3 regions of the Streptomyces sp. WI03-4A genome follow, and region 3 is predicted to be linked to each of the others. Evidence: riboswitches for the same ligand, from Rfam matches in the RefSeq annotation. Region 3 holds a riboswitch; each other region holds the start of a gene.
What was found. Region 3 has a riboswitch for thiamine pyrophosphate ahead of thiC (phosphomethylpyrimidine synthase ThiC). Riboswitches for the same ligand answer to the same signal wherever they lie in the genome.

Region 1 (9,774 bases), on a different contig from region 3:
CCTCGCCGAGACCGGTGCCAACTCCAACACCGGCCTGATCGCCGGTGTCGCGGGCGCCCTGGTCGTCGTCGGCGGTGGCGCGGTCTACTTCGGCATGCGCCGCCGTGGGGCCAAGGCCGGCAGCTGACGCTCCGCCTCGCGCCACCCCGGCACCACCGCTCGTACAAGGCCACGGCCCGTCCCCCTATCCCCGGGGGACGGGCCGCGGTCGTGTGTCCGGCGGGGGTGCGCGGGCGGCGGACGTCGGGTGGGCGGACGGCAGGCGGCGGGTGGGGCGGCGGGCGGCAAGCAGGCAGGCAACCGGCGAGCAGCCCGCGGACGGCTGGTGGACAACGGGCGGGCGGCGGCGGCCACCGGCTGGCGGACGCCGCCGGGCAGTCAGCGCGCGGCGGGCGACCGGCTGACAGCCCGCGGACCAGGGGCAGGCACCGCGCACCCGGCGGCTGGCGGAACGCCCGGCGGACACGGCAGTCGGACAGCCCGCGTCGGCCGTCGGCGAGTGGCGGACGACCGGATGACGGCCCGCGGACGGCGGAACGGGAGCGCACGGCCGACGGGCGGCCCGCGGCCCACAGACAGGCGAGCGGAGGACAGCCCGCGGACGGCGGGCAGGCACCGCGCACCCGGCGGCTGGCGGAACGCCCGGCGGACAGCCGACGGCAGTCGGACAGCCCGCGGTGGTCGGCGGACAGCCGGCGGCGGTCGGCGAGTGGCGGACGACCGGATGACGGCCGGCGGACGGAGAGCGCGCGGTCGGCGGGCGGCAAGCAGGCAACCGGCGGACAGCCGGCGACGGTCGCCGAGGAGCGGACAGCCGGCGGACGGAGAGCGCGCGGCAGGCGACCGGCGCGCGGCGCGCCGCCGGCGGACGGTGCTCGCCGCGGAGCGGATCAGCCGCGGAGCGGATCAGCCGAACGAGGTTCGCTCCAGCCAGAACTCCAGTACCTCGCGCTCGCCCAGCACCTCGAGGCCGGGGGCGTCCAGCGGCAGGCGTCGGTAGAAGGCGAGCAGCAGCGGGGTGAGCGCGCCGCGCAGGGCGACGGTGGCCTTCTCGTGGCCGCGCCGCCAGGCGACACCGTCCTCACCCAGCTCGATGAGCCATTCGGCGTTCAGGCCGGGGTCGGTGTCGGTGGCGTGCAGATGGATGGTGCGGCCCGGGCCGCGCAGTTCGGCGGCCGACGGATCGGAGGCGGTGCGCTGCACCCACTCCACGACCTGGAGCCACTCGTCGAGCGCGTCGGCGGCGATGTCCGGCGCGACCGCGTAGGGCAGCCCGGCGGCGAGCGTGGCGTCGGCGCGGTGCACGGTGATCTCGTGGGCCATGCGCCGGGCCCAGAAGCCGGAGGTCGGGATGCCGGCCCAGCTCCACACCTGGGTGTCGGGACCGGCCTCGCGCAGCGCCTCCACGACCAGGTCGCCGGTCGCGCCCAGCCACGCGTCCAGCGCGGCCGTGTCACCCCGCTCCTGCGGGCCCCCGCACAGCGGGATCCGGTCGAACGGGATGTCCTCCTGCGCCCGCTCGCGCACCAGGGCGTTCACCCAGCGCAGCGCGCCCCCCATGTGGCGGACGAGGTCTTCCAGCGACCAGTCCGGGCAGGTCGGCACGATGCCGGCGAGATCCGCGCCGGAGACCACCACAGCCCTCAACTGGGCTACTTGGTGGGCGATTTCGTCACAGTAACGGTCATGTGCGAGCAGGGCCATGCCCCTTACCCTAGGTCGCGGTGATCATCCGAGCACGACGATTTCGGCCACGTCGAACTGCGCGCCCACCACGTCCCCCACCGCCGGTGCGTCCCGCAGCGCGCAGGCCGCCTCCAGGCGCGGGCCGCCGTCCCGGGGCTGGAGGCGTACGGCCACATGGGTCCCCTTGAAGGTACGGGCGGTCACCGTGCAGGCCAGCCCCTCGTCGACCGCCACGAGCCGTACCCCGGCGGGCCGTACGAGCAGGTGCCGGGCGCCCTCGGCGGAGCCGTCGGGGACGGGCAGCTTGCCCCAGGGGGTGTCGGCGGCCGTGTCCGCGACCGTCGCCGGGACCACGTTGTCGAAGCCTAGGAAGCGGGCCACGAACGCGTCCGCCGGGCGCTGCCAGACCTCCAGCGGCGTCCCGGACTGGGCGATACGGCCGTCCCGCATCACCACGACCCGATCGGCCAGCGCGAACGCCTCGCCCTGGTCGTGGGTGACGGCGAGCACGGTCGTGCCCAACCGGCCGAACAGCTCGCGGAGTTCGACCACCAGCCGCTCCCGCAGCGAGCGGTCGAGCTGGCCGAGGGGTTCGTCCAGCATGAGCAGCCGGGGGCGGGGCGCGAGTGCCCGGGCGAGGGCCACGCGCTGCTGCTCTCCCCCGGACAGCGCGGTCACCGCACGCCGGGCCGCCCCCGGGAGCCCGACCAGGTCCAGCAACTGCCCGACTTCGGCGTCCCGTTCGCCCTTCGGCACGCCGTGCATCCGCAGCCCGAAGGCCACGTTGCCGCCGACGTCCCGCTGCGGGAAGAGCTGGTGGTCCTGGAACATCAGCCCGACGCCCCGGCGGTGCGCGGGCACGCCCGCCTGGTTCCGGCCGTCGAGCAGCACCCGTCCACCGTCCAGGGGCTGCAGCCCGGCCACCGCCCGCAGCAGGGTCGACTTGCCGCTGCCGCTGGGCCCGAGCACGCACACCACCTCGTGCTCGGCGACGCCGAGGTCGACCGCGTCGAGCGCGGGCCGCCCGCCGAAGCGCACGGTCGCGGCGTCGAGGCTCAGCAGCATCAGAACTCCCCCGTCCGGTCGGTGCGCAGCCGCTCCAGGACCAGCAGCGCGGCCGCGCACACCACCATCAGAATCGTGGACAGGGCCATCGCCTGCCCGTAGTTGAGGTCGCCGGGCCGGCTCAGCAGCCGGGCGACGGCGACCGGGAGGGTCGGGTTGTCGGGCCGGGCGATGAACACGGTCGCCCCGAACTCACCCAGCGACACGGCGAACGCGAACCCGGCCGCGACCAGCAGCGCCCGCCGCACCAGCGGCAGGTCGACCTCCCGCCACACCCGCCAGGGCGAGGCGCCGAGCACGGCCGCCGCCTCCCTGAGCCGTCCGTCCACCGCGCGCAGCACGGGCAGCATGATCCGTACGACGAAGGGGGCGCCGACCAGCGCCTGGGCGAGCGGCACCAGGATCCAGGACTGGCGCAGGTCCAGCGGCGGCTTGTCGAGCGCGATCAGGAAGCCGAAGCCGACGGTGACGGCGGAGACGCCGAGCGGCAGCATCAGCAGCGCGTCGAAGCCCCGTACCAGCCGCCCCGCGTCCCGGCGGGCCAGCGCGGCGGCGGCGAGACCGCCGATGAGCACGGCGATGGCGGTGGCGGCGGCCGCGTACTGGAGCGAGGTCCACACGGCGTGCAGCGGTGCCACGAGGAAGGTGCCGCCGTCGGAGTCGGTCAGCGTCCGGTAGTAGCCGAGCCCTGGTGCGTCGAGCGAGCGCCGGACCAGCACGGCGAGCGGCAGCAGGATGAGGAGGACGACGGTGGTGAGGACACCGGCGAGCAGCGCCCACTGCCCGGCACCGCGCGGCCGGCGGGCGGTCGTGGCGGCGTCCACCAGGCGCAGCGCGGTCTCCCGGTGCCGTACCGTCCGGGCGTGCACGGCGAGGATCGCACCGACCGCGACGAACTGGACGAGGGTGAGGACGGCGGCCGTCGACAGGTCGAAGACCTCGGAGGTCTGCCGGTAGATCTCCACTTCGAGGGTGGAGAAGGTGGGACCGCCGAGGATCTGCACAACGCCGAAGGAGGTGAAGGTGAACAGGAACACCATCAGCGCGGCGGCGGCCACGGCGGGCGCGAGCGCGGGCAGGGTGACCTTCCGCCAGGCGTGCAGGGGGGAGGCGCCGAGCATCCGGGCCGCTTGTTCCTGCCGGGGGTCGAGCTGGGCCCAGAGCCCGCCCACCGTGCGGACGACGACCGCGTAGTTGAAGAAGACGTGCGCCAGCAGGATCGCCCAGACCGTGGTGTCCAGTCGTACGCCCCACAGTTCGTCCAGCAGCCCGCCGCGCCCGACGAGGGCGAGGAAGGCGGTCCCGACCACGACGGTCGGCAGTACGAACGGGACGGTGACGACCGCCCGCAGCAGCTGTCTGCCGGGAAAGTCGAGGCGGGCGAAGACATAGGCGGCGGGCAGCGCGAGCAGCAGGGTGAGCGCGGTGGAGGCCAGGGCCTGCCAGGTGGTGAACCACAGCACGTGCCGGATGTCCGGCTGGGTGACGACGTCCGCCATCCGGCCGAACTGCCAGCCGCCGTCCACCTTCAGTCCGCGCGCGACGATCGCGGCCACCGGCCAGGCGAAGAACACCGCGAAGAACGCGACGGGCAGGGCCATCAGGCCGAGCCGCGCCGCGCTCCTCGTGCGGCCGCCCCCGCGGGGGGCTACTTCAGTACGAGCGACGTCCACGACTTGACCCACTGGTCACGGTTGGCGGCGATCTTCCCGGGGGCCAGGGTCTCCGGGTTCTTGGCGACCGGCCCGTACTCGGTGAACTCGGCGGGTACGGTCGCACCCTTCACCACCGGGTACACGAACATGTTCAGCGGCATGTCCTGCTGGAACTTCTTGGAGAGCAGGAAGTCGACGAGCGCCTTGCCGCCCTTGGTGTTGTGCGCGTTGCTCAGCAGCCCGGCGAACTCGATCTGCCGGAAGCAGGTGCCGCCCGCCACGCCGGTCGGGGCGGTGCTGGGGCGCTTCTTGGCGTAGATCACCTCGGCGGGCGGCGAGGAGGCGTAGGACACGACGAGCGGGCGGTCGCCGCCGGCCTTCTTGCCCTCCGAGGAGCCGGAGAACTCCTGGTAGTAGGCCTGCTCCCAGCCGTCGACGACCTTGACGCCGTTGGCCTTGAGCTTCTTCCAGTAGTCCGGCCAGCCCTGGTCGCCGTAGCTGGCGGCGCTGCCGAGCAGGAAGCCGAGGCCGGGCGAGGAGGTGGCGGCGTTCTCGGTGACGAGGAGGTTCTTGTACGCGGGCTTGGCCAGGTCGGCGAAGGTCTGCGGCGGCTTCAGACGGTGCTCGCCGAAGTACGCCTTGTCGTAGTTGACGCAGATGTCGCCGAAGTCGATCGGGGTGACGCGGTGCTTGGCCTTGTCGAGCTGGTACTCGGCGCCGACCGTGCCGAGCCCCTTGGCCGCGTACGGCTGGAAGAGGCCGTTGTCGAGGGCACGGGACAGCAGGGTGTTGTCGACGCCGAAGAAGACGTCGCCCTGCGGGTTGTCCTTGGTCAGGATCGCCTTGTTGACGGCCTGGCCGGCGTCGCCGCTCTTGAGGACCCTGACCTTGTACCCGGACCGCTTCTCGAAGTCCTTGAGCACGTTCTTGGAGACGGCCCACGAGTCGTGGCTGACCAGGGTCACGGTCTTGGAGTCCGTGGACTCCTTGGCGTCCGTCGACCCGCAGCCGGTGAGCGCGGACATGGTGACCATGCCGAGCCCGGCCGCCGCGGCCACGAAGGTCTTGTGGTGCACTGATTGTCCTCCTGGGGGTTGGCCAGGAAGAGACGCGGCCCCGCCCGGGCTCCGCGAGGGTGCCCGGGCAGGGCGCAACAGCTTGAGTGGTGACCGAACTTCCTACCCAGAATGACCTGGGCGAGGTTCAGAGGGTCTGCGGCCCGGTTGCCGCACTCTCAGCGCTGTGGCGCTCCCCTGTCGGAATATGAAGATGTACTGACCGGGTCAGGTTACCGCTCGGTGGCGGCGAGCTGACCACAGGCACCGTCGATCTCCTGACCACGGGTGTCCCGGACGGTGACCGGCACCCCGTGCGCCGCGATGGCCTCGACGAAGGCCTTCTCGTCCTCGGGCCGTGAGGCGGTCCACTTCGACCCGGGCGTCGGGTTCAGCGGAATGAGGTTGACGTGCACCGGCCTGCCCCGGAGCAGCCGGCCCAGCCGGTCGCCCCGCCATGCCTGGTCGTTGATGTCGCGGATCAGGGCGTACTCGATGGACAGCCGGCGCCCGGACTTCTCCACGTACTCGAACCCGGCGTCGAGCACCTCGCGCACCTTCCACCGCGTGTTCACGGGGACGAGGGTGTCGCGCAGCTCGTCGTCGGGGGCGTGCAGGGAGATCGCGAGCCGGCACTTGAGGCCCTCGTCGGCGAACCGGTGGATGGCCGGCACGAGCCCGACCGTCGACACGGTGATCCCGCGCTGCGAGAGCCCGAGCCCGTCGGGCGCGGGGTCGGTGAGCGCCCGGATGGCCGTCACGACCCGCTTGTAGTTGGCGAGCGGCTCGCCCATCCCCATGAAGACGATGTTGGAGAGCCGCGCGGGGCCGCCGGGCACCTCGCCGTCGCGCAGCGCGCGCATGCCGTCGACGATCTGGTGCACGATCTCGGCGGTCGACAGGTTGCGGTCGAGCCCCGCCTGTCCGGTCGCGCAGAACGGGCAGTTCATCCCGCACCCGGCCTGCGAACTGATGCACATCGTCACCCGGTCCGGGTAGCGCATCAGCACGGACTCGACCAGCGTCCCGTCGAACAGCCGCCACAGCGTCTTGCGGGTCGTCCCCTGGTCGGTCGACAGATGCCGCACGACGGTCATCAGCTCGGGGAACAGCGCTTCCTGCAGCTTGCCGCGCGCCCCGGCGGGGATGTCGGTCCACTGCTCCGGGTCGTGCGCGTACCGCGCGAAGTAGTGCTGCGACAGTTGCTTGGCGCGAAACGGCTTCTCACCGATCTCGGCCACGACGTCCTTGCGCTCGGCAGGCGAGAGATCGGCAAGATGCCGCGGCGGCTTCTTGGCTCCGCGCGGCGCGACAAAGGTGAGTTCTCCGGGATTAGGCATGGCGTTACCAGTGTCGCAGATCAAACTCGGTGACCTGCGGCTGTCGCCTGCTACGACGGTCGTCAGCAGACGCCGTCAGTCGCTGCTGAGCGACCTCGGACGGCCCGGGGACGGCCCAGGAATGATCACTCGTCGGCCGGGCTGCCGCTCATCGAGGCGACCCCTGACCTGGTTGTTGTCCGCGTGCCAGGAGACCTCATCCCACACGGCGCCCCCGAGGACCGGAGGGTCCATTCCCTGCGGCGTAGATGTGATCTCCGCCGGCGCTATGGCGTTCGGCACGCCATCTGTACGCGGGAAGACGCCGAAGGGCTGCCGACCGGTGGCCTCGCCGGTGGGCCGCGCGGAAGGCACCGGGTGGGAGACTTCGCGTCTCAGGCGCCTGCGGCCGTGACGATCGCGTCGGTGGCGAAGCCGAGCAGGAGGCCGAGCAGGATGCACCAGGTGGTGAGGGTCTTGAGTCCGGTCCTGCGGGCGACGGCCAGCAGTTCGATGACGACGTAGAGGATGGAGCCCGCGGCAAGGCCGAGGAAGGCGATCGAGAGCGTGTCGTTGACCAGGTGCTGGCCGACGAGAGTGCCCAGGAAGGTGGGACCGCCGCCGATCAGGCCGAGCCACAGCAGGCTGACCCAGGATGGGCGTTCGCCCTCAGCGGCGAGCGGGGCGACGATCCCGAAGCCCTCGGTGGCGTTGTGCAGGCCGAAGCCGATGATCAGCAGCAGGGCGAGGGAGAGCTCTCCCTGGGCGGCGGAGTTGCCGATGGCGAGGCCCTCGGCGAAGTTGTGCAGGCCGATGCCGGTGGCGATCATCAGCGCGAGTGATGCCGCCTGGCTGCGGGTCCTCGGCGCCAGCTCGGTGGATGCGGCGGCACCGGGACCCGCGGGCCGGGCAGCGGCCTCGCGGCGGCGGGCGATCCAGCCGTCGTAGTGAACGAGCCCGGCGAGTCCGATCGTCAGACCCGCCACCAGGGTGATGCCCCCGGACGCCACGGTCCCCCAGGCGTGCTTGCCCAGCGCCTCGTCGACGGGCTCCCAGGCATGGGTCAGTACGTCCCAGACGAGGAAGATCAGGATGCCGACGGCGACGGCGTTGAGGCCGGCCCTGAGCCGGGGTGTGGGTGTGCGGAGGCGTCCGAGAGGGAGGCCGAGGTAGATGGTGAAGCCTGCGATGGCTCCGAGCAGGGCGATGTTGCCGCTGGACATGGAAACTCCGGTCTGACGTGCGCAGGAAGCCCTCAGAAACTAAGGCAGGCAAGCCTTACCTAACAAGCGGCGGGTGATCGGCTTCAGCGAAGCTTGGGGAAGTCATTGCGCGTTCCATTCCGAGGAGAACCCGGTCAGGCGAGGAGGGGAACCAGGCCGAGGCCGAAGAGCACGTAGAAGCCGGCCGTGAGGGCCAGGCGCGCGGGAGTGAGCCGATGGGCGCGCATGGTCAGCAGCAGGTAGACGATCGCGGCGATGGTGATCAGCCCGGACCACAGCAGGGCGGCGTCGAAGTGCCAGCCGGTGAACAGAAGGCCCAGGCCCGAGGGGACCGTGGCCTGGATCATCATGGAGCCGGAGATGTTCGCCAGGGCCAGCTCGGTCTTGCCCTGACGCACCCAGATCACCGCGTTCATGGTCTCCGGCAGCTCGGTCGCGATCGGGGACAGCAGCAGCGCGGTGACCGACGCGGACAAGCCGATCATCGGGCCGATGGCGTCCAGCTGCGTCACGAACAGCTGCGAGGCGAAGAAGATCACGGCGAGGGTGACCAGGGTCTGGGCGACCACTGCCCAGGTGGCGGGCGAGGCGGCCTTGGGCTGGAACTTCAGCGGCTCCAGTTCCTCCTCGTCGCCGTCCTCGTCCTGGCCGCCGCGGATCTCGCGCCAGAAGTAGACCGCGTACGCGGCGAAGAACAGCAGGCCCAGTACGGGCTTGAAGGCGAAGGCGACGAGGCCGAGTGCCACCTTCACGATGAAGATCGGCAGGAACCACTTCTGGTCCTTGGCCAGCCTCTGCATGTCCTTCTCGGTGCCGACGGCGTCCTCGGCGTCCGGATAGATGAGCGGGTTGGAGGAAGGCGTCCCCGTGGCGGCCAGGACAGCGTTGCGCTCACGTCGCCGCTTCAGCAGCAGCATCGCACCCGTCACCCCGTAGGCGACGGTGGCCAGGGCCAGCGGACCGCCCATGGCCGCACCCACGCCGATGTCCTTGGCCTCCGCGGTGGCGCCGGTGGTCACCGCGACAAGGGTGACGACGGACTCGGGCAGCGCGGTGCCGAAGGCAGCCAGGATCGTTCCGACCGCCATCCTGCCCACGCCGAGGCGCTCGCCGAGCCACTCGACGGCGTTGACGAACCACTCACAGGAGAGGTAGATCGCCACCGCACAGATGATCAACAGCAGGAAATGGATCACGTCTCGGTCAGCCTTCCCGCGGCGGCGGGGGCTTCGAGGACAACCGCGCATCGACGTCCCCAAGGCCGCACGAGTACCCACCCAGGACATCGAGGGGGACACGGGTGGGGCCGCCGTTCAGAGACTCAGCGCGATCGCGTCACCAAGACCGCCGAGGCCGAGGGCGAAGGCTGCTTGCTTCCCTCCGCCTGGGCCGCGAACCCCTTGCCGGTCGCGGTCAGGCCGTGGCCCCCGAAGATCCCGAAGAGCTTCTGAGCCCCAGGGGCGGACGGACGACGTCGCCTCAGTGGTCCTGCGCCATGCCGTCATCACGAGCGCTGTCGCTCGGTCCCAGACGCACGCAGCACTCCCCCGGCTCGGGGGCCGGGACGGCCTGGACCCCGCTGACCTCCAGGCGCCGAGCACTCCTGCATGACCCTGCGCGGCGTCCAGGCCGCCGGGTCCAGCACCATGACCTCCACCCTGCTCGGCCTGCTCCGCTCCGATGCCCGCTCCCGGGGCGAGTTCCTCACCCTGACCGGCGCAGCCTCGTGACCCGGGTGCCATCCACCCGACGCACATGAGTTCAGGCCGCC
Region 2 (9,774 bases), on a different contig from region 3:
CTCGCGCAGCACGTCCCGCAGGGTGCACCCGGCGATGTACTCCATCGCCAGGTACACGTACGACCCGTCGGTGCCCTGGTCGAAGACCTGCACCACGTTGGGATGGGCGAGCCGGGCGACCGACTTGGCCTCCCGGATGAACCGCTCCACGAACGACCCGTCGGCCGCCAGCGTCGGGTGCATCACCTTGAGCGCGAGGACCCGGTCGAGGCGGGTGTCCACGGCCCGGTAGACCGTGGCCATCCCACCGACCGCGATCCGCGCGTCGACGCGGTACCGGCCGTCGAGCACCTGCCCGACGAGGGGGTCCTGAAGGGTCGTATCCACGCAAGGGAGTCTACGAGGGCGAACCGGCACTCCCACCCGCTCGGCCGTTCCGGTGACGTAATGCAGCACAGCTGTGACGCACCCGCCGCCGGCCGTGACAGAAGGAGCCGGCCGTGCCGCGTCCGCTACCCGAAGGCGGGCCGCTCCGGATCGAGGTGGGCCCGGCCCGCCACCGGGGAGGACGCCTCGGCGAAGTGCCTGCGCGGGATCCGCCCGGCCAGCCGGGCCAGCCGGCCCGCCTCGACCGCGTGCTTCATGGCCGCGGCCATCGTCGTGGGCCGCTGGGCCCGGGTGACGGCGGAGGCCAGCATCACCCCGGCGCACCCCAGCTCCATCGCCAGCGCCACGTCCGAGGCGGTGCCGGCGCCCGCGTCCAGGATCACCGGTACGCCCGCCCGCTCGACGATCAGCTCGAAGTTGTGCGGGTTGCGGATGCCGAGCCCGGACCCGATCGGCGAGCCCAGCGGCATCACCGCCGCACAGCCCACGTCCTCCAGCTTGCGGGCGAGCACCGGGTCGTCGTTGGTGTACGGCAGCACCGTGAACCCGTCGTCGACCAGGGTCTCCGCCGCGTCCAGCAGCTCCACCGGATCCGGCAGCAGGGTCCGCTCGTCGGCGATGACCTCCAGCTTGACCAGATCGGTGCCCAGCGCCTCCCGGGCGAGCCGGGCGGTCAGCACGGCCTCCCCGGCGGTGAAGCAGCCCGCAGTGTTCGGCAGCACCCGGATGCCCAGCCGCTGGAGCACCGACAGCACCGAGCCGTGCACGGACGGGTCGACCCGCCGCATCGCGACGGTGGTCAGCTCGGTGCCGGAGGCGACCAGCGCCCGCTCCAGCACCTCCAGGCTCGGCGCGCCGCCGGTCCCCATGATCAGCCGGGAGCCCAGCGGCAGCCCGCCGAGGACGAAGGGGTCGTCTGCCATGGCTCAGCCTCCCTGGACGGCGGTGAGGACCTCGACGCGGTCCCCCTCGGCGAGGGTCGTGGCCGCCCACCGCGTGCGCGGGACGACGGTCTCGTTGACGGCGGCGGCCACCCCGGAGGGCGCCGCGGTGAGGGTCCTGACGAGGGCGTCCAGCGCGGTGCCCGGGGCGACCCGCCTCGGCCGCCCGTTGACGGAGATGTTCATGCGGGCTGCTCCACGAGGACGGCGCCGAAGCGCCGGGGGGTGAACGGCCGGGCCTCGGGCGGCAGCTCCCCGCTCGTCAGGACCTCGGCCATCACGTCCCCGGTGACCGGGGTGAGCAGCACCCCGTTGCGGTAGTGCCCGGTGGCCAGCAGCAGCCCGTCGAGCCCCGACGGGCCGAGCAGCGGCGCGTTGTCCGGGGAGCCGGGGCGCAGACCGGCCCGGGTCTCGGTGAGGGGCAGCTCGGTGATCCCCGGCACCAGCTCGTGCGCGTCGCGCAGCAGCTCGTACACGCCCCCCGCGGTCACCGTCGTGTCCCAGCCCAGCTCCTCGCTGGTCGCGCCGACCACCAGCTCGCCGTTCTCCCGGGGCACCAGGTAGACCTGGCTGCCGCGTACCACCGCCCGCACGGTCCGGTTCAGGAAGGGCGCGCAGCGGCGGGGCACGGTCAGCCGCAGCACCTGCCCCTTCACCGGCCGCACCGGTGGCAGCACCTCGTCCGGCACGCCCGCCAGACGCCCGCTCAGGCTGCCGCCCGCGAGCACCACCCGGCCCGCGACCAGCGCGGTGCCGTCCGCCGTGGTGACCCCGGCGGCCCGGTCCCGCACGACGTCGAGCCGCTCGGCCCACGCCCGGTGGAACACCACCCCGGCCCGCTCACAGGCGGCCACCAGGGCCGACGCCAGCCGCCGCGGGTCGATCTGGTGGTCGCCGTCGACCCGCAGGCCGCCGCGCACACCGGGCGCCAGCATCGGCTCCAGGCGCCGGCAGTCCCGGCCCGACAGCCACTCCGACTCCAGGCCCGAACGCTGCTGGAGCGCGTGCAGTTCGCGCAGGTGGGCGCGGTCGTCGGCGTCCAGCGCGACGGCGAGCGTCCCGCAGCGGCGGTAGCCGAGGTCGTGACCGGTCAGCTCGGTCAGCTCGGCCGCGAAGTCCGGGTAGCGCCGGGCGGACTCCAGGTTCAGCGCGAGCAGCGTCTCCTCGCCGTAGTGCAGTTCGGTGACCGCGGCCAGCATCCCCGCCGCGACCCGCGCGGCCCCGCCGCCGGGCTCGGGGTCCACCACGGCCGTGGCGAGCCCGCGCTGCACGGCACGCCAGGCCGTGACCAGACCGATGATCCCGCCCCCGATGACGAGGACGTCGGACGTACGTGACGACATGGGCGTCCAGCCCCTCCCTTCGCCGGCATGACCCGGATCAGGTTCGTACGGTCGGAGGCCGCCAGCCTCCCTCTCAGCCCGGTGCGTCCGGGCTCCCGCGAGTGCTTGTACGGTGGCCACCCTAGCCCGCACGGCACGTCACTCGTAAGGGAGCCCCGCGCATGGCCCGCTCGCTCGACGGACTCGTCCTGGCGCCGGTGGCGGACCAGGCCCCGGGCCAGGTGGGGACGCGCACCCGGTTCGCGTACCACGAGCGGGACGGCGCCGTCTGGGCCGATTACACCGGCGGCGACGTCGTGCGCGGCCATCTGGTCGGCACCCGCGAGGGCGACCGGCTGGACTTCCGGTACGTGCAGCTCAAGCGGGACGGCACCACCTCCTCGGGGCACTGCGTGTCGGCGGTCGTGGAGCTGCCGGACGGGCGGGTGCGGCTGGAGGAGACCTGGGAGTGGGAGTCCCAGCCGGGGGCCGGGACGAGCATTGTGGAACAGGTCACCGAGCACGCCCCCTGACTGACGTTTCGTCAGTTGTCTATGGTGATCGGGTGAGCGAGCAGACACCGCAACAGAGCACGTCACAGCCGGGACGCGTGGTCGTCGTCGGCGCCGGCATGGCCGGGGTGCAGACCGCCGTGGCCCTGCGGGAGCAGGGCTACACGGGCACGGTCACGCTGATCGGCGCCGAGCCCCACCAGCCGTACGACCGGCCGCCGCTGTCCAAGGCCGTGCTGCTCGGCACGGCCGAGGGCTCCGCCTTCGACGTCGACTTCGAGTCCCTCGGCATCGAACTGCGGCTCGGCTGCGAGGCGCTGGGCGTGCGCCCCGCCGACCACGAACTGGACACCGAGGCAGGCCCCGTCGCGTACGACGTCCTGGTGCTCGCCACCGGCGCCGAGCCGGTCCGGCTGCCGGGCACCGAGGGCGTGCCCGGCGTGCACCTGCTGCGCACCCTGGACGACGCCGAGCGGCTGCGGCCCGTCCTCGCGGCCCAGCACCACATCGTGGTCGTCGGCGCCGGCTGGATCGGCGCCGAGTTCGCCACGGCCGCCCGCGAGGCCGGCTGCGAGGTGACCGTGGTGGAGGCCGCCGACCGGCCGCTGGCCGGCGCCCTGCCCGCCGAGGTCGCCGCGCGCATGACCGCCTGGTACGCCGACAGCGGCGCCGGGCTGCGCACCGGCGCGCGCGTGGAGCGCGTCGAGCCCGGCCTGGTGGAGCTCGCCGACGGCACACGGCTGCCCGCGGACGCCGTCGTCGTCGGCATCGGTGCCCGCCCGGCTACCGGCTGGCTGGCCGGCTCCGGCATCGAGCTGGGCGCGGACGGCGAGGTGGTGGCCGACGCCCACCTGCGCACCTCGGCCGAGGACGTGTACGCGGTCGGCGACTGCGCCTCCTTCCCCTCGGCCCGCTACGGCGCCCGGCTGCTCGTCCACCACTGGGACAACGCCCTGCAGGGCCCGCGCACGGTCGCGGCGAACGTCCTGGGCGAGCTCCCGGTGACCTACGACCCGGTGCCGTACTTCTGGTCGGAGCAGTTCGGCCGGTTCGTCCAGTACGCCGGCCACCACGCCGCGGCCGACCGCACGGTGTGGCGCGGCGACCCGGCGAGCCCGGCCTGGACCGTCTGCTGGCTGCGCGAGGACCGCCTGGTGGCGCTGCTGGCCGTCGGCAGGCCCCGCGACCTGGCCCAGGGCCGCCGCCTGATCGAGTCCGGCCGCCGCATGGACCCCGAGGCCCTGCCCGACCCGACCCGCCCGCTGAAGGACGCCACGGCCGACTGACCGGCGCCCCGCGAGGGGCACGGGGAACGGCGCCACCAGCCACGACGGCGCCCGCGTGACGCCCGCGGACGCACCACGCCACATCGCGGCCGGACCGGCGGAGCGCCTAGGCTGGTTCCCGTGACCGAGATTGACGCAAAGATCGATGCTCTCGTCCCCGCCTGGCTCACCCTCCCCGACATCGCCGAACAGCTCGGCGTCGAGGTGACGCGTGTGCGGCAGCTGGTCAAGGAGGGCCAGCTCATCGCCGTACGCCGTGGTGAGAACCGGGCGCTGCACGTCCCCGCCGCCTTCATCGACGGGGACAAGGTCGTCAAGGGCCTGTCCGGCACCCTGACGCTCCTGCGGGACGACGGCTTCACGGACGAAGAGATGATCGAGTGGCTCTTCACCCCCGACCCCACCCTGCCCGGCACGCCGGCGCAGGCCCTGAGCGAGAATCGCGGCACGGAGGTGAAGCGCCGCGCCCAGGCGCTGGCCGTCTGATCCGCACCGCATTCCGGGCGGCGTACCGGCCACGGCCCGTACGCCGCCCGCTCGCACGCCCATGGACACCCATGGGCACCGACCACGGGGGGACCCGCCCATGTCCGACGCCGCCCGCGCCGAGCTCGCCGACGCCCGCCTCTACCTCTGCACCGACGCCCGGGAGCGGCAGGGCGACCTCGCCGCGTTCCTGGACGCGGTCCTGGCCGGCGGTGTCGACGTCGTGCAGCTGCGCGACAAGGGCATGGAGGCGGGCCGGGAGCTGGAGCACCTGGAGGTGTTCGCCGACGCCTGCGCCCGGCACGGCAGGCTGCTCGCGGTCAACGACCGGGCCGACGTCGCCCACGCCGCCGGCGCGGACGTGCTCCACCTCGGCCAGGACGACCTCCCGGTCCCCGCGGCCCGCGCGATCCTCGGCCCCGACGTCCTGATCGGCCGCTCGACGCACGCCGAGTCCGAGGCCGCAGCGGCCGCCGTCCAGGAGGGCGTGGACTACTTCTGCACCGGGCCCTGCTGGCCCACCCCCACCAAGCCGGGTCGGCACGCCCCCGGCCTGGACCTGGTCCGGTACACCGCCGGCCTGGGCACCGAGCGCCCCTGGTTCGCCATCGGCGGCATCGACCTCGGCAACCTGGACGAGGTGCTGGAGGCGGGCGCCCGGCGGGTGGTCGTGGTCCGCGCGATCACCGAGGCCGACGACCCGGGAGCGGCCGCGGCGGAGTTCGCGAAGCGGCTGCGGCAGGCGTCCTGACCGCCGCTCGCCGGGGCCCTGTCCACGTTTTTGTCCAAGGGATGGACAGGAAGCCGACAATCCGGGCAAATTTCCCGCATTCGGTTGGGGTGCCGCCCACCCCTGGCTAACCTGCGGGTATGGCCCTCGGAACCGCATCCACCAGGACTGATCGCGCACGCACTGTGCGTGACATCCTCGCCACCGGCAAGACGGCGTACTCGTTCGAGTTCTACGCGCCGAAGACCCCTAAGGGCGAGAAGAGCCTGTGGAACGCGCTCCGCCGGGTCGAGGCGGTGGCCCCCGACTTCGTCTCCGTGACCTACGGCGCCGGCGGGTCCACCCGCGCGACCACGGTCAAGGAGACCCAGCAGATCGTCGTGGACACCACGCTCACGCCGGTCGCCCACCTCACCGCCGTGGACCACTCCATCGCCGAACTGCGCAACATCATCGGCCAGTACGCGGACGCGGGCATCCGCAACATGCTGGCCGTGCGCGGCGACCCGCCCGGCGACCCGATGGGCGACTGGGTGCCGCACCCGCGAGGGCTGACCTACGCGGCCGAACTCGTCCAGCTCATCAAGGAGTCGGGCGACTTCTGCGTCGGGGTCGCCGCCTTCCCGGAGATGCACCCGCGGTCCACCGACCCGGACACCGACGTCGCCCACTTCGTGGACAAGTGCCGTGCGGGGGCCGACTACGCCATCACACAGATGTTCTTCCAGCCGGAGTCGTATCTGCGGCTGCGCGACCGGGTCGCGGCGGCCGGCTGCGAGACCCCCGTCATCCCCGAGGTCCTGCCGGTCACCAGTGTGAAGATGCTGGAGCGGCTGCCCAAGCTCAGCAACGCGCACTTCCCGGACGCCCTGAAAGAGCGGATCCTCACAGCGAAGGACGACGCGGCGGCGGTACGCTCCATCGGTATCGAGTTCGCCACGGAGTTCTGCGCCCGGCTGCTGGCCGAGGGAGTGCCCGGACTGCACTTCATCACGCTCAACAACTCCACGGCGACCCTGGAAATCTACGAGAACCTGGGCCTGCACCACCCCCCGCAGGCCTAGACCGGCCGCACCGCGGTACGACACACTGCGTAGCGGCCACTGGGAGAGGGGCGTACATGGGCTGGACGGTCCTCTACATCGCGTTCGGCGTCGTCGCACTGTGGTTGCTGGGCGAGGTGCTGCTGCAGTACAAGGCGAGGCTGCGCTGGCGGCTGCTCGCCTTCGCGGGCTTCCTCGGCGTCGTCGTCGGCGTGCTGATGCCGTCGGTGCTCGTCATCGGCGCCGGTGCCATCGCGTTCGCGATCGGCCAGACCTACGTCACGCTGTCCTTCCGCCGCGGCTTCGCCTCCGGCTGGGCCGTCAAGCGTCCCGAGGCCGAGGCCGAGGGCACCGGCAGCAAGCGCCGGCGCGGCAGGGGCGCCCGGCACGAACCGGCCCTGGAGGTCTCCGGCCTGGAGGCCGCCGACGCCGGGGACGGCCTGGACGCCGACCACGGCCCCGACCTCGGCTACGGCGAGGACGACCGCGACGACGTGTTCACCCCGGCCCGCCAGCCCGAGCAGACGGCCGCCGAGAGCACCGCCGTCTACGCGCCGCAGCCGATGCCCGAGGACACCGGCTCCTACGGCGTCTACGGCGACGGCGCCTACGCGGCCGCCGCCCAGCAGCAGAGCGCCGACCAGTCCTACGCCTACGACTACTCGGGCTACGCCCAGCAGGGCTACGGCTACGACAACGGCCAGCAGGGGTACGCCAACTACTCCGACCCCTACATCGGCACCCAGTCCTACGGCGGCGCCTCGTACGACACCGGCTACGAGCAGCAGTACGGCCAGCAGGGCTACGGCCAGGACACGTACACAGGCGGCGGCTACGGCGAGACCCCGGCCGGCGGGGTCTGGGTCCCGCAGCAGCGCAGCGACGAGACCTACGGCGGCGAACTCCCGCAGGAGCAGCCGTACCCCTACCAGGGCAACGAGCAGCGCCCGGGCGCCGGGTACGACGAGCAGTACCGCTTCTGATCCGTGCCCGGGGCCCGCTCCCCGATCACTGCGAGCCCCGGAAGTCCGGTCCCTCCACGATCAGTCCCGCCACCAGCGCGCCGGACATCCCGGCGTGCGGCAGCCCGCCGCCCGGGTGCGACCAGCCGCCGACCGTGAACAGGCCGGGCAGCCCGGTGCTGTTGCCGGGATGCAGCAGGCGCCCGCCGGCGGCCGCGAGCGCCGGGGCGGGCAGCGCACCGCCCGGCGCCCCCGTGACCTCCTCGACGGAGGCCGGTGTGCGCACCTGAGTCCACAGGACGCGGTCCCGCAGTCCGGGCACGGCACGCTCGGCCACGGTGACCATGTCCCGCGCGTACCGGTCGACGGCCTCACCGCCGGCGCCGCCCTCCTGCCCGAGCCGCGCGGGGACCGTCGAGGTCAGGACGACCGCCTCGTGGGAGGCGTCCGGGACCAGCGCCGGATCACCGGGGCGCAGCACGGTGACGGTGGGCCGGACCGGGCGGTCCGCCGTTCCTCCCGGGCCGCCGAAGACCAGGTCCAGCTCGGCCTCCCGGTCCTCCGCGTGCACCACGGTCCGGTGGGCCGTGTCCGGGGGCCGCTCGCCGCGCAGGGCCAGCAGCACCGTCAGCCGGCTCGGCGTGCCCCCTTGCGGCGCGACCTCGCCGTCACCGCGCACCGCCGCTCCCGTGACCAGCCGGCCGAGCACCTCCGGGGCGACACCGGCCACCACGAAGTCCGCCTCGGCCACCGTGCCGTCGGCCAGCTCCACGCCCGCCGCCCGGCCGTCCCCGGCCAGGACCCCGGTCACCTCGGCACCGAAGGCGAACTCCACCCGCCGCCGCACGCACCGCTCGTACACCGCGCGCGCCAGCTCCCGGACGCCACCGCGTACGTACCAGGTGCCGAAGGCGTGCTCCATGTACGGCAGCACGGCCGCACTCGCCGGGGCGGTGCGGGGATCGAGGCCGTACGCGAGCGCGTGGCCCTCCAGGAGGGCCGCCAGCCGGTCGTCGCGCAGCTCCCAGGTGCCGATCTCGGCGAGCGTGCCCGCCCGCCGTGTGCGCAGCAGCCGCTTGTGCGGCACGGCCGGATACGGCTCCCGCTCGCCCAGCACCCGCCAGTCGGGCCACAGCGGCTCCTCCAGCAGCGGCCGCCGGGTGCGGTCCCAGGCCTCCCGGGCGCGCACCAGGAAGTCGCCCCAGCGCTGCCCTGCCCCCGCCCCCAGCGCCTCGTCGAGGGCCGCGACGACGCCCGCGCGGGAGGCGTTCGGCAGCGGCACCGCGGTGCCGTCCGCGAAGACGTGCCGCGCGGCCGGGTCGACCTGGACCAGCTCGACCAGGTCCTCCAGGGACTCCTTGCCGGTCTTGACGAACAGGTCGCGGTAGACGGCGGGCAGGGTGAGCAGCCCGGGGCCGGTGTCGAAGGCGAACCCGTCCCGCTCGAAGCGGCGCACCGCGCCGCCGTACGTCTCCGTACGCTCGTACACCGTCACCCGGTGGCCCGCGACGGCCAGCCGGGCGGCGGCCGCCATCGCGCCCATCCCGGCGCCGATCACCGCAATCCGTGCCATGACCGCGACTTTATCGACCGCCACCGACAGTCCCGTCCGCGGGCGGCCCCGGCGTGCTCAGCCCGGCGGTCCGGACACCGGCGGCCCCGGCAGCGGCGCGGCCGCCCGCCGCTCCCGCCGCCGCTGGGCCCGGCGCCGCAGGAAGCGCCGGATCCGGGAGACGAGGAACACCAGCACCACGAGACCGGAGACCAGCAGCACGCCCGCGACACAGGCCGCCGCCACCGGATGGAAGAGGGCGAACGAGACGATCCCGGCCACGCCGAGGTCCTCGGCGAGACTCAGGGCGATGTTGCTGAACGGCTCCGGCGAGGTGTTGACCGCCATCCGTGTCCCGGCCTTGACGCCGTGACTGGCCAGGGCGGTCGAACCGCCGATGAGCGCGGCCGCCGCGTCGGGCAGCGAGCCGCCGTGCCCGGCGAGCAGCGCTCCGACCCAGGCGCCCGCGAGCGGCCGGACGACCGTGTGCACCGCGTCCCACGCCGAGTCGACGTACGGGATCTTGTCGGCGACCGCCTCGCAGAGGAACAGCACGCCGGCCACGATCAGGACCTCGGGCCGCTGCAGCGTCTGCGGGACGTCGTCGCTCACG
Region 3 (9,774 bases):
ATATATCTACGCGCCGGTGGCTCGCGCCGTAGCGCGCATCACCCGTGAAGGTGAGTTGAGACCTCTTCGAGACATCCGGCACTTGGCAGGCCCATGCGCGTCGACACAACACGTCCTCGCATGAAAGCGCTCAAGTGCCTTGTTTTCTCAGGTAGTTGACCCGGTATGGCCATGCAGAAACGTGCCTGTCAACGCCTGCATATGCGTCCGCCCTACCCCACCGCATGAGCCCTACTATCGGCTCGCCATGACAGCAGCAGGGAAGCACCAGGTGAGCCGCGCGGAAACCTCACGTCGAGGCAGTCGGCCGGGCCGGGCAGGCATCAGAGACGTCGCCGCCGCCGCCGGGGTCTCCATCACGACCGTCTCCGACGCCCTCAACGGCAAGGGCCGGCTCCCGGACGCCACCCGGCGCCATGTCCGCGAGGTGGCCGACCGGCTGGGGTACCGCCCCTCGGCCGCCGCCCGCACCCTCCGTACCGGCAAGTCCGGGCTGATCGGCCTGACCGTGACGACGTACGGGGATGAACCTTTCACCTTCACCGAGTTCGCCTACTTCGCCGAGATGGCCCGGGCCGCCACCTCCGCCGCGCTGGCCCGCGGCTACGCCCTGGTCATCCTGCCCGCTACCTCCCGGCACGACGTGTGGTCGAACGTGGCACTGGACGGCACGGTCGTCATCGACCCCTCCGACCAGGATCCGGTGGTCAGCGAGCTGGTCCGGCAGGGGCTTCCGGTCGTCTCCGACGGCCGCCCGGCCGGCAGCCTGCCGGTCACCGCCTGGGTCGACAACGACCACGAGGCCGCCGTCCTCGGCATCCTGGACCACCTCGCCGCCGCAGGCGCCCGCAGGATCGGCCTGCTCACCGGCACGACGACGGACACCTACACCCATCTGTCGACCACCGCCTACCTGCACTGGTGCGAGCGCGTCGGCCAGGACCCGGTCTACGAGGCCTACCCGGCCCACGACCCGTGCGCGGGCGCCGTCGCCGCCGACCGGCTGCTCGCCCGCCCCGACCGGCCCGACGCCGTCTACGGCCTGTTCGACCCCAACGGCACCGACCTGCTCGCCGCCGCCCGCCGCTACGGCCTGCGCGTCCCGGAGGACCTGCTGTTGGTCTGCTGCAGCGAGTCCACCGTGTACGCCAACACCGAGCCGCCCATCACCACCCTCTCCCTGAAGCCGCGCCGGATCGGCACGGCGGTCGTGCAGCTCCTCATCGACGCCATCGAGGGCGTCGAATCGGACCACACCGTCGAGCAGGTGATACCGACGGAGCTGATCGTGCGCACCTCGTCCCAGCGACGCCCCCCGCGCACGACGGTCAGCCCGCCGCGGGCCCCGGAGAAGGGCTAGCGGGGTCTCCCGGCGCCGGACGGGGCGCCCGGTCCGCACACCGCGCGCCCCCCTGTGCGCCCTCGCACCACGTGCCGGGCGCCGCACCGCCCGGCCGACACGTCCCGGGCAGCCGGTAGAACCCCGGCCCAAACGGGGCGAAAGCCGCGGCGAACCGGAGTCCTGTTCCGATTCACCACCCCTGGGTCATCACACGGCGCTACGCGCATTCCTATGATGGGCGCACGACACCGCGGGGCCGCTGCGACCAGGCAGTCCGGAGCGGTGCAGCTGCGGCGCGATGGTGGAGGGGTCTGATGACTCAGGGGGCCGGTCAGGGACCCGAGGTGGAGCGGACGGCGACGTTGCGCGACTTCCGGGTACCCGCGTACGTCCACGAGACCGGTCCGTACGTCCACGACCTGCCCGGCGACACCGTCCCCGTCGTGGACGAGGCGTACCCCGAGGGCTACACGCCCACCCAGCGCGACCTGCCCGTCATCAACCGCGGCGACACCCTCCAGGTGCCCGTGGAGCCGGCCGCCGCGGCTCCCGCCCCGGTGGCCGCGACCGGCCCCGGCCCGCTCTACGTCGTCGGTGACGTCCACGGCTACCTGGACGAACTGACGGCCGCCCTGCGGGAGAAGGGCCTGATCGACGCCGCCGGCCAGTGGTGCGCGGGCACCGCCCGGCTGTGGTTCCTCGGCGACTTCACCGACCGCGGCCCCGACGGCATCGGCGTCATCGACCTGGTGATGCGGCTGTCCGCCGAGGCGGCCGCGGCCGGCGGCTACTGCAAGGCCCTCATGGGCAACCACGAGCTGCTGCTGCTCGGCGCCAAGCGGTTCGGCGACACGCCCGTCAACTCCGGTGCGGGCACCGCCACCTTCCAGGCGGCCTGGCTGCTCAACGGCGGCCAGAAGACCGACATGGACCGCCTCCAGGACCACCACCTGCAGTGGATGGCCCGTCTCGACGCCGTCGAGGAGGTGGACGGCTACCTGCTCGTCCACTCCGACACCACCGCCTACCTCGACTACGGCGACTCGATCGAGGCGGTCAACGACACCGTCCGCGAGACCCTGACCCGCAACGACGCCGACGAGGTCTGGGACCTGTTCCGCAAGTTCACCAAGCGCTTCTCCTTCCGCGACGAGGGCGGAGCCGACGCCGTGCGCTCCCTGCTCGACATGTACGGCGGCACCCGCGTCGTTCACGGCCACAGCCCCATTCCGTACCTGCTCGGCGAGGTGGGCTCCGAGGACGACACGGAGGAGGGGGGCGACCCCGTCGTCGTGGGTCCGCACGTCTATGCCGAGGGACTCGCCATCGCCATGGACGGCGGCGTCACCATGGCCGGGAAACTGCTGGTCCAGCAACTTCCCCTGGACGCCTGACGGTTCACCGGGCCGACGGGCCCGGACGCATGCCCGCAGGTGGGCATGGTTTTTCCGCAAACCCCCTGTCACCGTGTGCCGTCACGGCTCTACCATCGGACTATCCGTAGCAGGCTCCCCTCCGTTTCTGCCCGACGGCTCGCCGGCGTGCGAGCCCCCAGCCCTACGGAGCATCGGGGGATGCACATGAACAGCGTTCCGCAGCACCTGCTGAGCGAGGACCGCCAGGAATTCGAGCGGATCCTCGATGAGGCGCTGCGCTCCGCCCCACACCGACCGGAACTCGCCGCTGTCGGACAGCGGCTCAACCCCGAACAACTACGCACCATGGCGCTCAACGCCACCGCGCTGATAGCGGCCGCCGCGGCGACCGAGTACCAGCACTACGTGAAGGCCCGGGAGGAACTGCGCCAGCCGGCGCCGGCCACCGCTCCCGCCGACCGCGACTCCGTCTCCGCAGGTCCGGGTCCGGACGCGCTCGGCCTGGCCGCCGGCCTCGGTGAGGCGGCCGAGACGACCGGAGCCGGGGCCATCGCCGTGATCGCGGTGCTGGCACCCGTCCTCGCCGGCACCGCCGCGGCGATCTTCCTGCTCGTCGGCTACATCCTGAAGATGCTGGACCCCGGCCAGGCCTTCGCCCGGACCATGCTCACCGCGGGCTGGACGTTCGGCGCCATGGCCGCGGCCGCCATCCTCGTCGCCGCGGTCGCCCTGGTGCTCACCGCCCTGCGCAACAACGCCTCGGACGAGGCCGGGGCGCCCGGCGCGGTGAGCGAGGAAGTCGCCAGGGCCAGAGACGCCTGGCGCGAGGCGCTGCTGGAGCGCGGCATCCTGCCGTTCCTGCGGGACGCGCTCGCCCAGCCCGACACGGCCGCCCTGCACCGCGCCGCTCCCCAGCCCCCGACCGGCCGCATGCCGCGCCTGGGCTACGACCGGCCCGGCTTCAGCAGTCCCGACGACGGCTCCGCCTCCGGCCGTCCGAGCTTCACCAGTCCCGACTACACGAGCCCCGACTTCGGCGGCCCGGACCACCAGCCGGAATAGCCCGCGGCTCGTGCCCCCGCCCAGGGGCGCGGGCCGAACGGGGTTCCCCCGTAGCGCCCCGCGGCGGCGCCGCGTCCGGGGAGGCCCCGGAAGCAGCGCCCGCCCCAGGGCCTCGTCAGTCCGCCAGCGGCAGGTACACCCGGTTGCCCGCGGCCGCGAACTCCTTCGACTTCTGAGCCATGCCCTCCTCGATCTCGGCCTGACTGCCGCCGTGCTCACGGCGGATGTCCTGCGAGATCTTCATGCTGCAGAATTTCGGCCCGCACATCGAGCAGAAGTGGGCCGTCTTGGCGGGCTCGGCCGGCAGCGTCTCGTCGTGGAACTCCCGCGCCGTGTCCGGGTCCAGCGCGAGATTGAACTGGTCCTCCCAGCGGAACTCGAAGCGGGCGTCGGAGAGCGCGTCGTCCCACTCCTGGGCGCCGGGGTGCCCCTTGGCGAGATCGGCCGCGTGCGCGGCGATCTTGTAGGTGATGACGCCCGTCTTGACGTCGTCGCGGTTGGGCAGGCCCAGGTGCTCCTTGGGCGTCACGTAGCAGAGCATCGCGGTGCCCCACCAGGCGATCATCGCGGCGCCGATGCCGGAGGTGATGTGGTCGTACGCCGGCGCGACGTCCGTGGTCAGCGGGCCGAGCGTATAGAACGGAGCTTCATCGCAGATCTCCTGCTGAAGGTCGATGTTCTCCTTGATCTTGTGCATCGGGACGTGCCCCGGGCCCTCGATCATCGTCTGTACGTCAAAACGCCTGGCGATCCGGTTGAGTTCCCCGAGCGTGCGCAACTCCGCGAACTGGGCTTCGTCATTGGCGTCGGCGATCGATCCCGGCCGCAGGCCGTCGCCCAGCGAGTACGTGACGTCGTAGGCGGCGAGGATCTCGCAGAGCTCCTCGAAGTTCTCGTACAGGAACGATTCCTTGTGGTGCGCCAGGCACCACGCGGCCATGATGGAGCCGCCGCGCGAGACGATGCCGGTCTTGCGGCGGGCGGTGAGCGGCACGTACGGCAGGCGGACGCCCGCGTGGACGGTCATGTAGTCCACGCCCTGCTCGGCCTGCTCGATGACGGTGTCCTTGTAGATCTCCCAGGTCAGTTCCTCGGCCTTGCCGTCGACCTTCTCCAGTGCCTGGTAGAGCGGCACCGTGCCGATGGGGACGGGGGAGTTGCGCAGCACCCACTCGCGGGTGGTGTGGATGTTGCGGCCGGTGGAGAGGTCCATGACGGTGTCGGCGCCCCAGCGGGTCGCCCAGGTCATCTTCTCGACCTCCTCCTCGATGGAGGAGGTGACCGCGGAGTTGCCGATGTTGGCGTTGACCTTCACCAGGAACCGCTTGCCGATGATCATCGGCTCGATCTCCGGGTGGTTGACGTTGGCCGGCAGCACCGCGCGCCCTGCCGCGATCTCCTCGCGGACCACGTCGGGATCGACGTTCTCCCGGAGCGCGACGAACTCCATCTCCGGCGTGATCTCGCCCCGGCGTGCGTAGGCGAGCTGGGTGACCGCCTCGCCCGCGCGGCCCCGGCGCGGCTGGCGGGGACGGCCGGGGAAGACCGCGTCCAGGTTGCGCAGTCCGCCGCGCGGTGCGGTGTGCTTGATGCCGTCGTCCTCGGGCCGGACGGGACGGCCCGCGTACTCCTCGGTGTCGCCGCGGGCGATGATCCAGTTCTCCCGCAGAGGTGCCAGCCCCCGGCGGACGTCGGTGTCGACGAGTGGATCGGTGTACGGGCCCGACGTGTCGTACAAGGTGACCGACTGCCCGTTGGTGAGGTGCACCTGACGGACCGGCACGCGCAGGTCGGAGCGGGTGCCCTCGACGTACGCCTTGTGCCAGCCGATGGACTTCCCGGCCTCCTGGGACATGTCGTCCTGGACGGAGGCAGGCGTGCGTGCGTCCTTGTTGGTCATGAGACCTACTCCCTACGCCGGCATTACCCGGTAACAGGTTCGGCGGTCGACGCAGCGGCTTCCGTCCATCGATGCTCCCCGTGAAACACGTTCCACGTGAAACATCGCGTATACGGAGGTCAGCGCCCTCTCAGCCCGGTGCTCCGAGCTCCCGCGTGTGCAAAGGTGCCTCCACGCTAGCGTCAACTCGGGCGCGGTGAACAGAGGGCCTCTCTCGTTCTTGCGATGATCGGGCGGTGACCACCATGGACCAGTACCCCTATCCGCCGTCCGAGCCACCGCGCGAGGGCGGCTCCGGGCAGGGCGACGGACACGGCCATGACGGCCACGTACCGCGTGGTGGGCCGGTGCGGGCCCATCCCGACGACCGGGGCGCCGTACATCACCAGAGACCCGCACACCCCGTCCCAGGGCCTGTCCCGGGCCCCGGTCGTGACCCCGGGCACGGCCCGGCGCACGGTCATGCCCCGGAACCCGGTCACGGACATCCACACGACCAGGGCCCCGGTCAGGGCCACAGCCACGGTCACAGTCACAGTCATGGGCCGGCCGCCCCGGTCTCGAAGCACCTGCGCAAGGTCATCGCGGCCGTCCTGATCCCGTTCACCGCGGCGGTCGTGGTCGGCCTGGTGGTGCTGTGGCCCGGGGGAGCGCCATCGCACGAGCGCACCGGCGTCGGCTTCGACCGCCAGACGCAGCAGGCCACCGTCGCCCAGGTGGTGGAGGTCAGCTGCAGCGCGGTCAACGCCTCGGGGGGCGGCGGCGCCGCGACCGGCGGCACCGCCGGGACCACGGGCGGTACCACTCCGCAGAAGGAGAAGGGCACCTGCAAGAAGGCCACGGTCCGGGTCGACACCGGCAAGGACAAGGGCCGTACGTTCACCGAGATCGTGCAGCCCGACCAGACACGGCAGTTGCACCAGGGCGAGAAGGTCGTGGTCGCCTACGAGCCCTCGGCCCCCAGGGAACTGCAGTACTCCGTCACCGACGTGAGCCGGAAGGTCCCGATGGCCCTGCTCGCGGGGATCTTCGCGCTCGCCGTCGTGGTCGTGGGCCGCCTGCGGGGCGTCATGGCGCTGGTCGCACTCGCCGTGAGCTTCCTGGTGCTCACCCTGTTCATCCTGCCGGCGATCCTCCAGGGATCGAACCCGCTGCTGGTGGCCGTGGTCGGGTCGAGCGCGATCATGCTCATCGCCCTCTACATGTGCCATGGCCTGTCCGCCCGTACGTCGGTCGCGGTGCTCGGCACGCTCGTCTCCCTTCTGCTGATCGGCGTCCTCGGCTCGGAGTTCATCGACTGGGCCGCGCTCACCGGCAACACGGACGACAGCACCGGTCTGATCCACGGCCTGTACCCGTCGATCGACATGAGCGGTCTGCTGCTGGCCGGCGTCATCATCGGATCGCTGGGCGTCCTGGACGATGTGACGGTGACCCAGACCTCGGCGGTCTGGGAGCTGCACGAGGCCAATCCGGCGATGGGCCGGCGCGGACTGTACCGGGCGGGCATCCGGATCGGCCGCGACCACATCGCCTCGGTCGTCAACACCCTGGTCCTCGCCTACGCCGGTGCCGCGCTCCCGCTGCTGCTGCTGTTCTCGATCGCGCAGAGCAGCGTGGGCACGGTGGCCAACAGTGAGCTGGTGGCCGAGGAGATCGTGCGCACGCTGGTGGGGTCGATCGGCCTGGTCGCGTCCGTCCCGCTCACCACCGTGCTGGCCGCCGTGGTGGTGTCGGCCGACCGGCCGGGACCCGCGAAGGCGGCCCCGGGGACGGAGGCCGCTCCCGTGCGCGCCGGCCGGGGCCGTCGCCGGAAGCGGTGAGCCGGGGGGCGCCCCCCTGAAGAAGCGTTCCTGCACGGCGTCACGCGCTCCCGCGCAGGCCCGGACGCGGCTCGGCGGACACCGCCGCACCCCGCTCCGCAGGCGCCTCAGCCCGCGCTCTGCTCCTCGGCCAGGATGCGGTCCAGCGCCTCGTCGAGGTGGGCGTCGAAGTCCGCCAGCGCGCCCTCCTGGCCGAGCGGGACCAGCTTGTCCGTGCGGTCGAGGAAGGCCACCAGCGGCGGCGTCGAGGAGCGGAACAAGGCGTGGTCGCAGCCGACCTGAAGCCGGATCAGCACCTCGCCCAGCACCTCGGCGTCGGCGGGAGCGATGTGCACGTCGCCCTCCCCGCACGGCCGCCCCACTCCGTCGATCAGCAGCTCACGGCCGAAGGCCCAGGTCACCGGGGCGTCACCGGGGAGGTGGAAGGTGAGCCGCACGGCATAGGGATCACAGGTCTCGTAGCGCAACTCCACCGGAATGCGGAAGGAGAGCTCCTCGGACACGAGAAAGCTCATCATGACTTCTGCCTGTACGGATTCGCGCATCGCCTACCCCGTCATATGACATCGACTGGCCGGGATTGATCCCTCGACCGTGGTCAAATCTTGCTGAAAGTACACGGGAGATCACAAGGAGTGAGTTTTCAGATACTGATAGAGAGGGTAAGGGCACCCAGATGGCGCCCGATCTCTCCCTGCAGCCGGCGGGCGGCGGGCAGCAGCCGCTCCGCCTGACGGGCGGGGAGCGAGAGGGCCATCGTGGCCGCCGTGGTGCCGACCGTGATCGGGATCGCCGCGCAGACCGTCCCGAGCGCGTACTCCTGGCGCTCCACGACCGGGCCCATCCGCGGTGTCCTGGCCAGACGGCGCATCAGGGCATGGTTGTCACGCACCGTGTAGGGCGTCAGCGACCGCACCGGATAGCGGGCGAGGTGGTCCCGGCGGGCGTCCTCGTCGAGCTGGGAGAGCAGGCACTGGCCGATCGCGTGGGCGTGCCCGGTCTCGCGGAAGTCGGCCCACTCCTCGACCGCCGGCGCCTCCCGTGAGCCGGAGACGCACATGACCTCGATCTCGCCGTCCCGGTACATCGCGTAGTACATCGGGACACCGATCGAATCACGCCAGTGTGCGAGGGTGTCGGCCACCGTGGTGCGACGTTTCTCCTTCGCTCCGCTGCTGCCGAGCCGTTCGGCCGCGTCGCCGAGGAAGAACAGCCCCTTCTCCCGGCGCAGATAGCCCTCGTGTACGAGAGTGCGCAGCAGGTGGTAGGCCGTGGGCAGGGCGAGGCCGGTCTCGCGGGCGAGCTGTTTGGCCGGGGCGCCGTACTCGTGGTCCGCGACGGTCTCCAGCAGGCGCAGCGCGCGCTGGACGGATCCGATGAGGGTCGCGGCAGGCGAGTGCCCGGGGCCGTCGGCGGCGTGCGCGGACGCGGCGACGGTCGCGGCGCGCGGCTGTCCCGGGACGGCCGCGCCGGGGGGCCGCTGCACCGGGGGGGCGCAGGAGCGGGGCGGGGCGGGGGGTGCGTGGGGTTCTGCCGGTGCGGTGTCAACCGTGGCCAAGGGTCACTCCGGAAGCGCGAGGTGGGGGCAGCCCGTGCGCGTGGAACACGGGTGGGGGTGTGTGCCTCCCGCGGGGCCCGGCCCCGCGTAAGGTTCCGGACTCTAACCGCCCGCCACCGCCTGCGGACGGTCCGCCGGGGAAACTTCCCTCCCCCGAGGGAACCGGTGGATCCCGTTACCGGTCACCGGCTCCCGCGAGCCTCACCAGTCGCTGCGCGACGAGGAGTTCGACATGAACTTGCGCACGATGTAGATCAGTCCGCCGACCAGGGCGACGAAGACCAGCGCCTTGAAGAGCAGACCGATCACGAAGCCCACGACGGTCGCTATCAGGCCACCGAACACGACCAGGGCGATGACCGGCACCGCGACCCACTTCACCCACCACGGCAGCCCAGCGAAGATCTCTCGCATTGCCCTCGTCCTTTGCGTTCGGGAGCGTCCGCGGCGCGGTGTGCGCTGCCGCCGGGACGCGGTTCTCGATGTCTGCTTCGATGCTAGGGCGCCGTAGGGTCCCGCGGGCGCCCCGCGCCCCTTGTCCTCCCCTGACCCGCCCCCTAGGGAACCCCGAGGGCCGGGCTCACGCCTCAGGCGGAGAGAAGACGACCAGGACCCGCAGGTCCTCGCTGATGTGGTGGAACTTGTGGGCGACGCCGGCCGGCACGTACACCACGCTGCCGCGCGCCACCTGCGTGGTCTCCAGACCCACGGTG

Region 1: linked by a shared signal. The riboswitch ahead of PV343_RS22255 (thiamine ABC transporter substrate binding subunit) and the one ahead of thiC (phosphomethylpyrimidine synthase ThiC) in region 3 are both predicted to bind thiamine pyrophosphate.
Region 2: linked by a shared signal. The riboswitch ahead of thiO (glycine oxidase ThiO) and the one ahead of thiC (phosphomethylpyrimidine synthase ThiC) in region 3 are both predicted to bind thiamine pyrophosphate.

The regions. Positions count from the first base shown of each region.
Region 1 covers NZ_JARAUO010000022.1:51,748-61,521, forward strand. Annotated here, with positions in the region: gene PV343_RS22235 (LAETG motif-containing sortase-dependent surface protein) at 1-127, shown strand, start outside; gene PV343_RS22240 (maleylpyruvate isomerase family mycothiol-dependent enzyme) at 907-1,704, opposite strand; gene PV343_RS22245 (ABC transporter ATP-binding protein) at 1,729-2,751, opposite strand; gene PV343_RS22250 (iron ABC transporter permease) at 2,751-4,352, opposite strand; gene PV343_RS22255 (thiamine ABC transporter substrate binding subunit) at 4,400-5,482, opposite strand; TPP riboswitch at 5,564-5,671, opposite strand; gene rlmN (23S rRNA (adenine(2503)-C(2))-methyltransferase RlmN) at 5,695-6,801, opposite strand; gene PV343_RS22265 (ZIP family metal transporter) at 7,176-8,003, opposite strand; gene PV343_RS22270 (sodium:calcium antiporter) at 8,138-9,199, opposite strand; partial or broken gene PV343_RS22275 (GTP cyclohydrolase I) at 9,596-9,733, shown strand.
Region 2 covers NZ_JARAUO010000040.1:14,133-23,906, reverse strand. Annotated here, with positions in the region: gene pknB (Stk1 family PASTA domain-containing Ser/Thr kinase) at 1-327, opposite strand, end outside; gene PV343_RS31165 (thiazole synthase) at 453-1,250, opposite strand; gene thiS (sulfur carrier protein ThiS) at 1,254-1,454, opposite strand; gene thiO (glycine oxidase ThiO) at 1,451-2,611, opposite strand; TPP riboswitch at 2,609-2,720, opposite strand; gene PV343_RS31150 (hypothetical protein) at 2,773-3,123, shown strand; gene PV343_RS31145 (NAD(P)/FAD-dependent oxidoreductase) at 3,156-4,388, shown strand; gene PV343_RS31140 (Rv2175c family DNA-binding protein) at 4,509-4,874, shown strand; gene thiE (thiamine phosphate synthase) at 4,975-5,625, shown strand; gene metF (methylenetetrahydrofolate reductase [NAD(P)H]) at 5,745-6,668, shown strand; gene PV343_RS31125 (hypothetical protein) at 6,725-7,630, shown strand; gene PV343_RS31120 (NAD(P)/FAD-dependent oxidoreductase) at 7,656-9,182, opposite strand; gene PV343_RS31115 (DUF4126 domain-containing protein) at 9,240-9,774, opposite strand, start outside.
Region 3 covers NZ_JARAUO010000026.1:52,234-62,007, forward strand. Annotated here, with positions in the region: gene PV343_RS24515 (LacI family DNA-binding transcriptional regulator) at 248-1,360, shown strand; gene PV343_RS24520 (metallophosphoesterase) at 1,657-2,736, shown strand; gene PV343_RS24525 (hypothetical protein) at 2,917-3,780, shown strand; gene thiC (phosphomethylpyrimidine synthase ThiC) at 3,896-5,680, opposite strand; TPP riboswitch at 5,673-5,845, opposite strand; gene PV343_RS24535 (YibE/F family protein) at 5,917-7,503, shown strand; gene PV343_RS24540 (SsgA family sporulation/cell division regulator) at 7,611-8,048, opposite strand; gene PV343_RS24545 (IclR family transcriptional regulator) at 8,147-9,061, opposite strand; gene PV343_RS24550 (DUF5326 family protein) at 9,263-9,475, opposite strand; gene PV343_RS24555 (cupin domain-containing protein) at 9,642-9,774, opposite strand, start outside.